DNA from 2 places in the Cupriavidus sp. KK10 genome. Region 2 is predicted to be linked to the other one. Evidence: riboswitches for the same ligand, from Rfam matches in the RefSeq annotation. Region 2 holds a riboswitch; the other holds the start of a gene.
What was found. A riboswitch is a leader RNA that binds a small molecule or an ion and turns the genes downstream of it on or off. The one in region 2 is predicted to bind glycine.

Region 1: linked by a shared signal. The riboswitch ahead of gcvT (glycine cleavage system aminomethyltransferase GcvT) and the one ahead of KB879_RS20010 (D-amino acid dehydrogenase) in region 2 are both predicted to bind glycine.

The regions. Positions count from the first base shown of each region.
Region 1 covers NZ_CP073677.1:6,510,546-6,517,977, forward strand. The annotation lists gene KB879_RS30440 (hypothetical protein) at 229-723, shown strand; gene KB879_RS30445 (UvrD-helicase domain-containing protein) at 947-3,043, opposite strand; gene KB879_RS30450 (glycine zipper 2TM domain-containing protein) at 3,327-3,554, shown strand; glycine riboswitch at 3,629-3,716, shown strand; glycine riboswitch at 3,738-3,863, shown strand; gene gcvT (glycine cleavage system aminomethyltransferase GcvT) at 3,962-5,089, shown strand; gene gcvH (glycine cleavage system protein GcvH) at 5,178-5,558, shown strand; gene gcvP (aminomethyl-transferring glycine dehydrogenase) at 5,659-7,432, shown strand, end outside.
Region 2 covers NZ_CP073677.1:4,286,976-4,294,407, reverse strand. The annotation lists gene KB879_RS20020 (sialidase family protein) at 1-1,165, opposite strand, end outside; gene KB879_RS20015 (TonB-dependent receptor) at 1,191-3,521, opposite strand; glycine riboswitch at 3,678-3,776, shown strand; glycine riboswitch at 3,777-3,895, shown strand; gene KB879_RS20010 (D-amino acid dehydrogenase) at 3,907-5,220, shown strand; gene KB879_RS20005 (branched-chain amino acid ABC transporter permease) at 5,300-6,316, opposite strand; gene KB879_RS20000 (branched-chain amino acid ABC transporter permease) at 6,316-7,200, opposite strand; gene KB879_RS19995 (ABC transporter ATP-binding protein) at 7,211-7,432, opposite strand, start outside.

The DNA of each region.
Region 1 (7,432 bases), 2.2 Mb from region 2:
CCCAACTTTACCAGCCCGCGATGCCCCCACTATGCCGGCTTTGTATCAGCCCTGATACGCAGTCTTGCCGGCCAGCCATGCTTTGTACGGGATTGCAGTACGGGCCTGACCAAGTGCTCAAGCATTGGCATGCGGCCTTCCCTAGCATGGACCGGCATTGACCCGAGCCAACCGCGGGCATCGCGCGGCACGTTGCCACGACGGTGTCTGCCATCACAGGAGAACGCCATGCCATTTCCGCCGACCCGCCTGCGCACCGCCGCTTCCCTGCTGGCGCTGTGCACCGCGTGCCTGCTGGCCACGCCGGCCAGCGCGCTGCAATCCGGCCCGCCGCCGACAGGGGCGATGCCGCCACCGCCCTCCGCGCCGGCATCCGCCGAGTCGCTGGGACTCAGTGCCGCGCAGGCCAAGCTCTGGCAGGCCGCACGCAGCGCCACTCGCGAAGCCGAGGCCCATGCACTGGAACTGCACGCGCGCCTGCTGCGCGAGACGGCCGACGAAACCCCCGACGCACCGCTGCGGCCGCGCGCGCAGGCCATGGACCGACTGCACGATGCGCTGGAGCAGGACCGCCGCGCGGTGCGCGAACGCTGGCTGGCGCTGGACGACAGCCTCGACCCGGCCCAGCGCCGGCGCCTGCGCGCCGCGCCCGAAGCCGCGCGCTGGATGGGCTTGCCGCCCGCGGGCGCGATGATGATGCCGCCGGGCGGACCGCAGCGGTAGGTTCGCGGCCGCGGCAAAAAAACGCCCCCGCACGCTCGCGCGCCGGGGGCCGAATAACAGGGAAGTTCCGAACGAGACGTCCGGCGCAGCAGGCAGACCGGGCGGGCCTGCCGCGGCGCCACCCGCGCACACGGCGCGAGCAGCACAGCCGCCATACTAGGGACGCCTGCGCCCGGCGTCTTGTCAGCCTGGTAGGCCTTTGTATCGGGACTGTAGCGCCCGTTCAGCCCGGGGCCGTCTTGCCGCCGGTTCCCAGCAGTGCCTTGAGCGCGCCGAGCCGGTCCTTGGGGCTCATCGCCGGGGTTTCATCGACTGGCGCAGGCGCTTCCTCCAGCTTCATCTCGCCGATAAAGCGCGAAGGCTGGCACGAGTAGGTCTCGCGCGCGCGCTTGCGCTTCTTGCACCAGCTGACATGCAGGCTGCGCTGCGCGCGGGTGATGCCGACATACATCAGCCGCCGCTCTTCCTCGATCTTTTCGTCGCTCATGTCCTCGTCTTCGCGGCAGTGCGGCAGGATGCCCTCTTCCACGCCGACCAGGAACACGTGCGGATATTCCAGCCCTTTGGACGCATGCAGCGTGGACAGCCGCACCGCGTCGGGGTCTTCCTCGCGGCCTTCCAGCATGCTCATCAGCGCCACGGTTTGGGTCAGTTCGAGCAGGTTCTTGCCTTCGCTGCCGAAGCCGTCGGCATTGTCGAAGCCGGTGGCTTCCTCGCCCTCGGCGCCTTCTGGCTTGGTGCCCTTGCGCTTGAGCCAGTCCAGGAATTCCAGCGTGTTAGTCCAGCGCGACTGCGCCTGCCGTTCGTCGAAGCTGTCGTACAGGTAGGCCTCGTAGTGGATGCCTTCCATCAGGTCGTCCAGCACCACGGTGGCCGGATCCTTGGCCGCGCGGTCGGCCAGCCGCACCATCGATTCGCAGAATATGCGCAACGGCTCCAGCTGGCGCGGCTGCAGCTTGCCTTCGATGCCGCCCATCATCGCGGCCTCGAACAGCGACACCTTGGCCTGGCCAGCAAAGGTGCCCAGCGCTTCCAGCGTGGTGTTGCCCACGCCGCGGCGCGGCGTGGTGATGGCGCGGATAAAGGCGGGATCGTCGTCGGGGTTGGCAATCAGGCGCAGGTAGGCGCAGATGTCCTTGATCTCGGCCTTGTCGAAGAAGCTCTGGCCGCCCGACAGTACATAGGGAATGCGCTCGCGCCGCAGGATCTGCTCGAACAGCCGCGCCTGGTGGTTGCCGCGATAGAGGATGGCGTAGTCGCGGAACTGCGCGCGGCGCTCGAACTTGTGCGCGGACAGGCGGAACACCACCGACTCGGCCTCGTGCTCCTCGTCGTTCATCGGGTGGATGGCGATGGGGTCGCCCATGCCGTGCTCGCTCCACAGCTTCTTGTCGAACAGCTTGGGGTTGTTGGCGATGACCGCGTTGGCCGCTTCCAGGATGCGCACGGTGGAGCGGTAGTTCTGCTCCAGCTTGATCACCTTCAGGTCCGGGAAATCGGTCTGCAGCCCGCGCAGGTTGTCCAGCGTGGCGCCGCGCCAGCCATAGATGGCCTGGTCGTCGTCGCCCACCGCGGTAAAGGCCGGCGCGCGCAGGTGCGAGCCACCCGCCAGCAGTTTCAGCAACTGGTACTGGCAGGCGTTGGTGTCCTGGTATTCGTCGACCAGAAAGTAGCGCAGGCGGTTCTGCCACTTGAGTTGCACGGCTTCATTGCGCGCGAACAGCTCGGCAGGCAGGCGGATCAGGTCGTCGAAATCCACCGCCTGGTAGGCGTGCAGCGTGGCCACGTAGTTGCGGTAGACCAGCGCGGCCTGGTGCTCGTCGGCATTGGCGGCCTGCGCGATCGCTGCCTCCGGATCGACCATGCCGTTCTTCCACAGCGAGATCGTGCCCTGTACGCCGCGGATCAGCTTCTTGTCGGTGGTGCCCAGCTGCTCCTGGATCAGGCCGAAGCAATCATCCGAATCCATGATCGAAAACTGCGGCTTCAGGCCCACGTGCTCGGCCTCCATGCGCAGGATTTGCACCCCGAGCGAGTGGAAGGTACAGACCGTCAGCTGCTTGAGCGGGATGCGCTTGCCCTCGCGCGTGGTCTTGCCCTCCATCAGCTTGCCGATACGCTCCTGCATCTCCTTGGCGGCCTTGTTGGTAAAGGTGACGGCGGCGATATGGCGCGGCTCGAAACCCTTGTCCTCGATCAAATGCGCGATCTTCTGCGTGATCACCCGGGTCTTGCCGGAGCCCGCCCCGGCCAGCACCAGGCAAGGGCCGTCCAGGTAGCGGACGGCTTCAGATTGGGCGGGGTTCAGGCCATGGGTCATGCGAGGGATGCGGTTGGAGGCGGGGAAATCAGCAGGAACAGCGGAAGGCCAGGCGGGACACGCCGGCACCCCAAAAACGGGCTCGGCGGCAAAGCTGACGATGTTAACACGCTGGCCGCGGCAGGTCAGTCAGCGCAAACCGCGTTGACAGGGCCGGTTGTGTCACTGGCGTAACACTTCGTAAAGGCCGGAGCCAATCGCGCAACGCAACGCTCTAACTGATATGTCCCCCCGGCCTGCGCGGCAGGGGTGACATGCTTGAATCATCACACCGGAGCCAATAATGAAAACCCTGCAGACTTTGACCAAGGTGACCCTGATCGGCGCGACCGTCGCGGCCTTTGCCGGTTGCGCGGACATGACCCCGAAGCAGCGTAATACCGCCATTGGCGCGGGCGCGGGTGCCGTGGGCGGCGCCATCCTCACCGAAGGCAGTGCGCTGGGTACGCTGGGTGGCGCGGCCGTGGGCGGCGTGATCGGTAACGTTGTCACCGACGACAAGAAGAAGTAAGCCAGACCCGCAGCGACAGGTACGGCAGGCTCCCTGGCCGGTTTGACAAAGGCCGGGGCCTCCCGTACATTGCGCGCATCCGACCGGGAGAGCGCGCATCGCCTGCGCCGCCGAAGGGGTATCACCCGAAAACTCTCAGGCACCACGGACCGATCGGATCGGCATGCAATATGCACACGATGCATGCCGCACTCTGGAGAGCGGCACCCGCCATTCGTGGCGAGCGTGCCCACCGAAGGGGCGCACGAGGATGGGGTCCTGCAGGATCCGCCTTGTAATCTCTCAGGTATCGAGGACAGAGGGGTCATCCGCCGCAGCGGATTGCTACGCCACATTCAGGCGCGGCGAGCGTTGCGGCGGATGGCCCTTTTTTGTTTTCGCCAACCGAGATTGCCCCCGAGGATTCCATGACGCTCCAGGCCACGCCCCTCAACGCCATCCACCGCGCCCTCGGCGCCCGCATGGTTGATTTCGGCGGCTGGGACATGCCGGTCAACTACGGCTCCCAGATCGAAGAACACAATGCCGTGCGCACCGACGCCGGCATGTTCGACGTGTCGCACATGTGCGTGGTCGACCTCACCGGCGCCAATACCCGCAGCTTCCTGCGCGGCCTGCTGGCCAACAATGTCGACAAGCTGCAGACCCCGGGCAAGGCGCTCTACTCCTGCATGCTGGATGAGAAAGGCGGCGTGATCGACGACCTGATCGTCTACTTTTTTGCCGAGGACCGCTTCCGCCTGGTCGTCAACGCCAGCACCGCGCTGGGCGACATCGAATGGATCCGCGCGCGCAATGCCGCCACCGGCAGCGATGTGACCATCACGCCGCGCCGTGAAGATGTTGCGCCTGCAGGCGTGCAGCCTCTGGCCATCGTCGCCGTGCAGGGGCCCAACGCCCGCACCACGGTGTGGAGCACCTTCCCCTCGACCCAGCCGTCGGACACGCTCAAGCCCTTCAACGCCGCCGTGGTCCAGGACCCGGCCATCGGCGAGATCATGGTGGCCCGCACCGGCTACACCGGCGAAGACGGCTTCGAGCTGGTGGTGCCGGCCGAAAACGTTGCCGCCGTCTGGGAAAAGCTGAACGCCGCCGGCGTGCGTCCGGCGGGCCTGGGCGCGCGCGACACCCTGCGCCTGGAAGCCGGCATGAACCTGTACGGCCAGGACATGGATATCAACACCTCGCCGCTGGATGCGGGCCTGGCCTGGACGGTGGACCTGCAGAGCGAGCGCGATTTCACCGGCAAGGCGGCACTGGGCGCGGCCGGTTCGCGCCAGCAATTCCTCGGGCTGATCCTGCGTGACAAAGGCGGCGTCCTGCGCGCCCACCAGAAAGTGATCACCCCGGCCGGTGACGGTGAAATCACCAGCGGCACCTTCAGCCCGTCGCTGTCGCAGTCCATCGCCTTTGCCCGCCTGCCGAAGGATGTCGCCGTGGGCGATACCGTGCAGGTGGAGATCCGCGACCGCAAACTCAACGCGACTGTGGTTAAACTGCCGTTTGTGCGTAATGGCAAGGCACTCGTGAGCTGAGGCTCATACCAACGGTCGCCCTCGCCTGCCGGCGCTTGCCGGGCAGGCATCACCCAACAAGAAACAGATCTGTATCCGGAGAACCTCCATGAATTTCCCCGCTGACCTCAAGTACACCGAGTCGCATGAGTGGGTACGCGTCGAAGCCGACGGCACGCTCACCATCGGCATCACCGACCACGCGCAGGACGCGCTGGGCGACATCGTCTTCCTGGAACTGCCCGAAGTGGGCAAGTCGGTCGGTGCCGGCGACGCGCTGGCAGTGGTCGAATCGGTAAAGGCCGCTTCTGACATCTACGCCCCGGTGGCCGGCGAAGTGATCGCCGTCAACGAGGCCGCCACGGCCGCGCCGGAAAGCGTCAATGCCGACGCCTTCGACGCGTGGCTGTTCAAGCTCAAGCCGGCCAACGGCGACGACGTCAACGGCCTGATGTCGGCCGACGCCTACAAGGCCAGCGTCGGCGCCTGACGCCGGCGGCGCCGGTCCAACGATGGACCGGCCACTGCAGACTGACGCGCGCCGTCCCGGCTGACCACCGGCCGGCGCGCACCCCACGAGGTTCTTGCCAATGAACGCCCCGCTTCCCATGAACGCCGCCCAAGTAACCCGGCCCACGCTGGCCGAACTGGAGGCGCGCGACGCCTTCGCCGCCCGCCATATCGGCCCCGATACTCCCGAACAGCAGCACATGCTGAAGGTGCTCGGCTATGACAACCGCGCCGCGCTGATCGACGCCGTCATCCCCGCCGCTATCCGCCGCCGCGACGGCATGCCGATGGGCGAGTTCACCGAGCCGCTGAGCGAGGAAGCCGCGCTGGCAAAGCTGCGCGGCCTGGCAGGCAGGAACAAGGTGCTGAAGAGCTTTATCGGCCAGGGCTACTACAACACCGTCACGCCCGGCGTCATCCTGCGCAATATCTTCGAGAACCCGGCCTGGTACACCGCCTACACGCCTTACCAGCCGGAAATCTCGCAGGGCCGCCTGGAAGCGATGCTGAACTTCCAGCAGATGGTCACCGACCTGACCGGCCTGGACATCGCCAATGCGTCGATGCTGGATGAAGGCACTGCCGCGGCCGAAGCCATGACACTGCTGCAGCGCGTGAACAAGCACGACTCGAACACCTTCTACGTGGCCGACGACGTGCTGCCGCAGACGCTGGAAGTGGTACGCACGCGCGCGCTGCCGATGGGCATCGAGGTCAAGGTCGGCCCCGCCGCCGAGGCCGCCGCGGCCAACGCCTTCGGCGTGCTGCTGCAGTACCCGGGCGTGAACGGCGACGTCAACGACTACGGCGCCATCGCCGATGCCGTGCACGCGGCCGGCGGCCTGGTGGTGGCTGCCGCCGACCTGCTGGCGCTGACGCTGATCGCCGCACCCGGCGAATGGGGTGCCGACGTGGCCGTGGGCAACTCGCAGCGCTTCGGCGTGCCGCTGGGCTTCGGCGGCCCGCACGCCGGCTATATGGCGGTGAAGGACGCCTTCAAGCGCTCGATGCCGGGCCGCCTGGTGGGCGTGACCATCGATGCGCAGGGCAACAAGGCCTATCGCCTGGCCCTGCAGACGCGCGAGCAGCATATCCGCCGCGAGAAGGCCACCTCGAACATCTGTACCGCGCAGGTGCTGCTGGCCGTGATGGCCTCGATGTATGCCGTCTACCACGGCCCGCAGGGCCTGAAGCGCATCGCGCAGCGCGTGCACCGCCTGACCGCGACGCTGGCCGCCGGCCTGCAGGCGCTGGGCTTCGCGCGCACCAACGCCAGCTTCTTTGACACGCTGACGCTGGAAACCGGCTTCAACACCGATGCGATCCATGCCGCGGCCACCGCGCGCGGCATCAACCTGCGCCATATCAGCGCCACGCGCGTCGGCATCTCGCTGGACGAGACCGCCAGCCGCGCCGACGTGGTCGCGCTGTGGGAAGTGTTCACGCAAGGCAAGCCGCTGCCCGCCGAACTGGACTTCGACAAGCTCGAGGCCGTCGCGCAGGACGCCTTCCCGGCGGCACTGGCACGCGCCAGCGAATACCTGACCCACCCGGTCTTCAACACGCACCACGCCGAGCACGAGATGCTGCGCTACCTGCGCATGCTGGCCGACAAGGACCTGGCGCTGGACCGCACCATGATCCCGCTGGGCTCGTGCACGATGAAGCTGAACGCCACCAGCGAGATGATCCCGGTGACGTGGCCCGAGTTCAGCCAGATCCACCCGTTCGCGCCTCTGGACCAGACCGTGGGCTACCGCGAGATGATCGACCAGCTCGAGGCCATGCTGTGTGCCGCCACCGGCTACGCCGCGGTCAGCCTGCAGCCCAACGCCGGCTCGCAGGGCGAGTACG
Region 2 (7,432 bases):
ACAGCACGTAGGCGCGGCCCGCATGCTGCAGCAAGTGCGGCTGGTCCGAGTCGCGCTCCGTGCCGGCAAGCTTGCGCGTCTGCCAGGTCTTGCCGCCGTCTTGCGACAACATCGCCGACAGGCGTGTCTGCTGGCCGTCGAACGATTTCCAGGTCACCGCGATCTCGTTGTCCTTCAGCGCGACGATATCGGCATGCTGCGCGCGCGGGTCGTCCAGCGGGCGCTGTGCCAGCAGCTTGCCGTCCTTCCAGCGCCCCACCGAGACCGTGGGCTTGCCTTCGCGCACGTTGAACCAGACCATATGCACCGTGCCATCGGGCGCCACCGAAGCGCCGGGGCCGTGGTGCGGGCAGGCGTCGATGCGCCAGTCGTCGAAGGTGGCGCGCTGCATCGGCGTGGCCCTGCCGTCGGTGCCCAGCAGCGCCAGCGCGTGGTCGCGCGCGTTGGGCGGGAATACATGGCGCCACAGCGCCAGCATCTTGCCGTCAGGCGTGGGCGACAGCGCGATGCGGCAGCATTCGCACGACTGGTCGGCGATCTTGTAGTCGGCCTGGAAGGTCTTGCCCTGGTCGGCCGAGACCGCGTAGTAGACCGCGGCGCCGGCGTACGGCTGCTTGCGCGCCTCGGCGGCAACCACGTCGCGCTTGTCGATCCAGCTGACGAAGACGCGCCCGGCGTTGTCCACCGCGATGGCGTCGAAGCGGTGTGCGATCTGGTCGCGGTTGGCATGCACCGTCAGCGGTTCGGCAAAGGACTTGCCGCCATCGGTGGAGCGCGCAAAGCGGATAAAGCCGGTCCACGGCTTGGGCAGCGGCTGGGTCCAGGTGACGTAGATCTCGCCGTCGCGCCCCGCGGCCACCTTGGGCCGGCTTTCGTGATCGGCGGCAACCTGCTCCGGCACGCTGTTGACATGCTGCGCCGGCCCGAAGCTGCGGCCGTAGTCGGTCGATGCACGTACCGCGACGTAAGGGCCGTCCTTGTAGGCGACCCACAGCTTGCCCTCGCGATCGAAGGCCGCGCCGGTGCCCAGCTCGCTCATCTTCGCGGTCTTGGCCTGGCTGCCGTGGCCGGCGTGATCGCCGTGCGTTTGCGCGGTCGCGGCCAGCGCGGCGCCGGCCATCAGCCCGGCAACGATCAGACGGAAACTGGGGCAAACGCCTTGCATGGGTGTGGTCAGCCTGTTCACGTGCTCAGAAGGAAAGTTTCGCCTCGGCGTAGAACGTCCGGCCCGGATACGGGTGGTAGACGTAGTAGCGCTGGTCGGTGAGGTTGTCGATGCCAAGCCCGAGGCGCACGTTCTTCGCGGGCCTGTACGTCACCTTGACGTCAAAGGTCAGGAAGCTGCTGGTGCCGCCGAAGGTGTCGGGATTGACGTCGGAATTGTCGAGCGTATTGTACTGCCGCCCCGAATAGGTCATGGCCAGCGTGCCGGCCCAGGCCGGCGTGATGCGATAGGTTCCCATCAGGTTGGCCCGCCACTTGGGGATGCGGTAGAAGTACTTGCCCACCGAGGCCGGGTTGTTGGCGTTCTCAAGCGTCTTCGAATGGTTGTAGGCCCCGCTGGCCGACAGGTCAAAGCCGCTGACGAACACATCGCGCGCGTCATAGGCCAGCTCGATGCCGCGGGTGCGCACGCGGTCGACGTTCTGGAAACTGGTGACAGTCGGGAATACCGTGGTGTTGGTCTGGCTGACCAGGGCATCGCGGATATCGTCCTCATACACCGAGACCCGGAAGTACGACGAATCCAACGTGCGCTCGAAGGTCAAGTCCTTCGAGAACGACCGCTCTGGCCGCAGGTTGGGATCGATGTTGATCAGCGCGGTCCCGGTGATGCGGCCCTGGAACAGCTCGCTGACAGTCGGGTAGCGATAGGCCTGGCCCAGCGACAACCGGCCCAGCCAGTCCTGCCCGAAGGCCTTCTCCAGCGCCAGCTTGGGCGACCAGTTGGATTCGCTGCGCACCGGGTAGCCGATATCCGCGCCGGGCTGGCTGCGGCTGCCGTCATAGGCACGCCAGTGTTCGTAGCGCAAGCCGGGGATCAGCTTCCAGTCCTCGGCAAAGTACCAGGCGTCCTGCGCATACAGCGCCTGGGTCTCGGTCTTGCCGGCAAAGGCGTTGTTGAAGGCGGTGATGGTGGCCGCCTGCCAGTCCGAGGTGTTGTAGGTGGTGTTGCTCAGCCGGTAGTTGTCGTAGTGATAGCCGAACGTGACCCAGTGCCCGCCCTGCAGCTGCTGCGGGCGGTAGTCGGCCTTCAGGTCGAGCGTGCGCCAGCCGGTGCCGTCGCCATAGGTCACCGTGCCCGGCCCGCTGCCAACGGTGTTGGCGCTGCGGCTGATGTCCTTGCTGACGTCGAACAGCGACGCCACGCCCGAGAAATTCCAGCCGGTCTCGTTGCGCGTGCGCAGCGACAGGCCATAGAGCCAGCGCGCGTCCTCGCCATTGCTCGGGGCAAAGGCGTTGGCGGGAATCACATACTCGTAGCCGCCGATATTCACTGGACCGTTCGACACCACGTTGCCACTGGCATCGCGCAGGTAGCTGCCCGTGGCGCTGGAGCGGTCCTGTTGCCAGTAGGCGGCAGTGAACTGCGCCTGCAGGGTATTGGTGATGTCGTAGCCAAGCTTGAGCTTGAGCTGGTCCTGCACGGTATGCGTGACGCCCTCGCTGTTCACGCCCATCACCACGCGGTCGCGGCCGGTCTGGTCCTGGTCGAAGTGGGCGCCGGTGACCGGCTTGTCGGCGGAAGTGGCACGGGCCGTGGAGCGCGCCGCGGTATAGAAGCTCAGCGGCTGGCTCTTGCTGTCCTGCCGGTCCACGCTGACCAGCCACGAGAACGGGCCGACGCGGTCGCCCACATAGGCGTTGGCGTGGACCCCGTTGAAGTTGTCGTGCGTGCCGTACAGGCTGAAGCGCTGCGTGAACAGCTGCACGCTGGCATCGCCCTCGAACTTCTCCGGCGTGCGCGTGGTGATCAGCACCGTCGCACCCAGCGAGTTGCCGGGATACAGCGCCGAATACGGGCCGTACAGCACACCCATGCGCTCGATCTCAGCGCTGTTGACCAGCGACCAGCGCGGCGGGAAGCTGAAGTCCGATCCCAGCAGGTTGGACAGCAGCAGGCCGTCCGCATAGACCAGCCCCCGCGCCGACTGGCGCGAACTGGTGCTGCGCACCGAGATGATCGAGTTCATATCGCCGATGAAGCGCTTGCGTACGGCGAGGTTGGGCGCGTATTTGAGGGCGTCTTCCGTGTTCACCACATTGAAGTCGGCCATGCGGCGGCTGCTGATGCCGTAGGCCGGCGAGGGCGTGTTGGGCGGTATGGCCGGCGTCTCGCCGCGCTCCGACTTGGCCGAGACCACCACCTCCTGCAGCGGCTCGAGCGCGTCCACCACCTGGGCGGCGGCGACGGCGGGGCCCATCAGTACCGCCGAAACGGCCAGTGCAATGCGATTTTTCTTCACTGGAAAGCCTTGTTGTCGTCTTTTTTTTTGGCTCACTCCACCTGAGCGCAGCATACGGCGCTTCTCCCCGAGAGCGAGCGCTGACATTTTATGGGGCATGGGGACGCAGGCCGATGCGACATAGCGACGCGGGCGGCAGGCCGCCTAAGTGTTAACCCGCATATCCAACGTCGGACCTTGTCACTACATTGCCCCGATTGGCGTCAAGCCAATGTGATGCAGGGAGAGACTATCGCGGCGCCCGCCGCGCACAGCGCCGAAGGAGCAACCGCCCCGGAAACTCTCAGGCAAAAGGACCGGCATCACCAGTCAGTGCACTCTGAAGAATGCCGGACGCTATCGTCCGCCGGCATACCGAAGGAGCAAGCGTACCCCGCCCTGGCGGCCGGGTGTCGTGAATCTCTCAGGTCCAGAACAGAGGGGGCGTCCGCCACGCATATTGCGTCCGGGCTCCCACCATCGACGTTCCTGGAACCTGCAGATCATGAAATCAATCGCTGTCATCGGCGGTGGCATCACGGGTGTCACCACGGCCTACGCGCTGGCCCGGCGCGGATTCTCCGTCACGCTGTTCGAGCGGCACCGCTATGCCGCCATGGAGACCTCGTTCGCCAACGGCGGCCAGTTGTCGGCCTCCAACGCCGAGGTCTGGACCCACTGGTCGACCATCGTCAAGGGCATGAAATGGATGCTGCGCAACGACGCCCCGCTGCTACTCAATCCCCGGCCCAGCTGGCACAAGCTGTCCTGGTTCGCCGAGTTCATCGCCGCGATCCCCCACTACCGCCGTAACACCATCGAGACCGCGCGCCTGGCCATCGCCGCGCGTGAGCACCTGTTCGACTGGGCGGCGCAGGAAGGCATCGATTTCGACCTGAAGAAGGAAGGCATCCTCCATATCTACCGCGACAAGGCCGGCTTCGACCATGCCGGCCGGGTCTCAGCGCTGCTGGCGCAGGGCGGGCTGGAGCGCCGCGCCGTGACGCCCGAGGAGATGCGCGCGATCGAGCCGACGCTGGCCGGGTCCTACTATGGCGGCTATTTCACCGAGAGCGATTCCACCGGCGACATCCACAAGTTCACCAGCGGCCTGGCCGCGGCCATCGATCGGCTAGGCGTGCGCTGCCTGTACGGCCAGGACGTGCGGGCGGTGAAGACCGACGGCAGGCGCGCCACCGTGACCGTTCAGGACGGCGCCGACACGGCCAGCTCCACCTTCGACGGCGCCGTGATCTGCGCCGGCACCGCCAGCCGCGCACTGGCTGCGGGGCTGGGCGACCGCGTCAACATCTATCCGGTCAAGGGCTATTCGATCACGGTCAACCTGACCGATGAAGCCAGCCGCGCCGCGGCACCGGTGGTGAGCCTGCTCGACGACGAAACCAAGCTGGTCACCAGCCGCCTGGGCGACGACCGCTTCCGCGTGGCCGGCACTGCCGAGTTCAATGGCTACAACCGCGATATCCGCGCCGACCGCATCCGCCCGCTGGTGGAATGGGTGCAGCAGTGCTTCCCCGGCGTCAGCACGCGCAGCGTGGTGCCTTGGGCCGGGCTGCGGCCGATGATGCCGGATATGCTGCCGCGTGTGGGGCGCGGGCGGACGGCATGCATCTTCTACAACACCGGGCACGGGCACCTGGGGTGGACCTTGTCGGCGGTGACTGCGGATATGGTGGCGGGGATTGTCTACCAGCATCTCGGCGCGAAGCTGGCAGTCGCGCCGGGTGCGTCGCTGGCATTGGCCAAGGCCTGAGCCTGAACTTGCAGATGTTTTCCCCCCTCTCCCATTTAGGGGAGAGGGGAGAGAACTAGGGGCATGGACGGGTTTCGCCTCATTCGGGTCCGCGCCCCAAACTCCCCACAATCCCCTTGCGGAAAGTCAGCACGCACACGATGAAGATGATGCCCGTCACCATCGACACCGATTCACCGAACCCGTTGAACCAGTCGATGCCCGTCACCGCCGCAAGGTAGCCGCCCAGTTCGCCAAGCTTGTTCTCCAGCGCGATCACAACAAACGCGCCGATAATCGGCCCGGTGAGCGTGCCGAGGCCCCCCAGCAGCGTCATCAAGATCACCATGCCGGACATCGACCAGTGCACGTCGCTGAGCGTCTCGAAGCCCAGCACCAGTGCCTTGACCGAGCCGGCCAGCCCCGACAGCGCCGCCGACAGCACGAAGGCGGTCAGCTTGAAGTGGTCGACGTCATAGCCAAGCGACACCGCGCGCGGCTCGTTCTCCTTGATCGCCTTCAGGATCTGCCCGAACGGCGAATGCACCGTGCGCACGATCAGCGCAAAGGCGGCCACGATGATCGCCAGCGCCACGTAGTACAGCGTCAGGTCGTCCGACAGCGGCAGCACCCCGAACAGCTTGCCGCGCGGGATGCCCTGCAGGCCGTCCTCGCCGCCGGTGAACGGCGCTTGCAGGCAGATAAAGAACAGCATCTGCGCCAGCGCCAGCGTGATCATCGAGAAGTAGATGCCCTGCCGGCGGATGGCCAGCGAGCCCACCACGTAGCCGATCAGCGCGCCCGCAGCGGTGCCCAGGATCAGGCCGATTTCCGGGGTCACGCCCCAGACCTTCAAGGCATGGCCGGCGGCATAGCCAGCGCCGCCGAAGAAGGCCGCATGGCCGAACGACAGCAGCCCGGTATAGCCGATCAGCAGGTTGAAGGCGCACGCAAACAGCGCGAAGCACAGCACCTTGAGCACGAACACCGGATACGCACCGGCCAGTGGCGCGGCCAGCAGGCACGCCAGCACCACGCCGTATATCACCTGCTTTGGCAGGCGCCCCGCCACCTGCTGCTGCCGTACGCCGATTGCGGCGATAGATTGTCCGCTCATCACTTCTCCTTTCCGAACAGCCCTGCCGGGCGCAACAACAGCACCACCACCATGATGACGAAGACAACGGTGGAAGATGCTTCCGGGTACAACACCTTGGCCAGCCCTTCGATCACGCCCAGCCCCAAGCCGGTCAGGATCGCACCCATGATCGAGCCCATGCCGCCGATCACCACCACCGCGAACACGACGATGATTAGGTTCTGGCCCATCAGCGGCGATACCTGCATGACCGGCGCGGCCAGCACCCCGGCAAACGCGGCCAGCGCCACGCCGAAGCCATAGGTCAGCGTCACCATCCGCGGCACGTTGACGCCGAACGCCTCGACCACCTTGGCGTTCTCGGTGCCAGCGCGCAGGTAGGCGCCCAGCCTGGTCTTCTCGATCACGTACCACGTCGACAGGCAGACCGCCAGCGATGCCCCAACCACCCACACGCGGTAATTGGGCAAGCGCATGAAGCCGAGGTCGGAGGCGCCCTGCAGCGCCTCGGGCGGTCCATAGGGCAGCCCGGACACGCCATAAACCGAGCGGAAGATGCCTTCGACCACCAGCGTAATGCCCAGCGTCAGCAGCAGGCCGTAGATATGGTCGAGCTTGTAGATCCAGCGCAGCATGGTCTTCTCGATCACCACGCCCAGCGCGGCCACCACCAGCGGCGACAGCAGCAGCATCGCCCAGTAGCTGAGCCCCGCATAGGTCATGCCGGCCCACGCCAGCACCGCGCCCAGCATGAAGAGCGCACCGTGCGCGAAGTTGATGACGCTCAGCAGCCCGAAGATCACCGCCAGGCCCAGGCTCAGCATGGCGTAGAAGGCGCCGTTGACGAGCCCGAGCAACAGCTGCGACAGCAGCGCCGGGAGCGGGATTTCAAACAGATTCATGAGTCGCTCCTTATACGCCCAGCAGTTCGTGCAGCACCGGCATCTTGGCCTGCAGCTCATTGGCCGCGAAGCGCTCGACGATGCTGCCGTGCTCCATCACGTAGAAGCGGTCCGCCAGCGGCGCGGCAAAGCGGAAATTCTGCTCCACCATCACCACCGTGTACCCCTTCTGCTTGAGCATCAGGATCATGCGCGCAAGCGCCTGCACGATCACCGGTGCCAATCCTTCCGA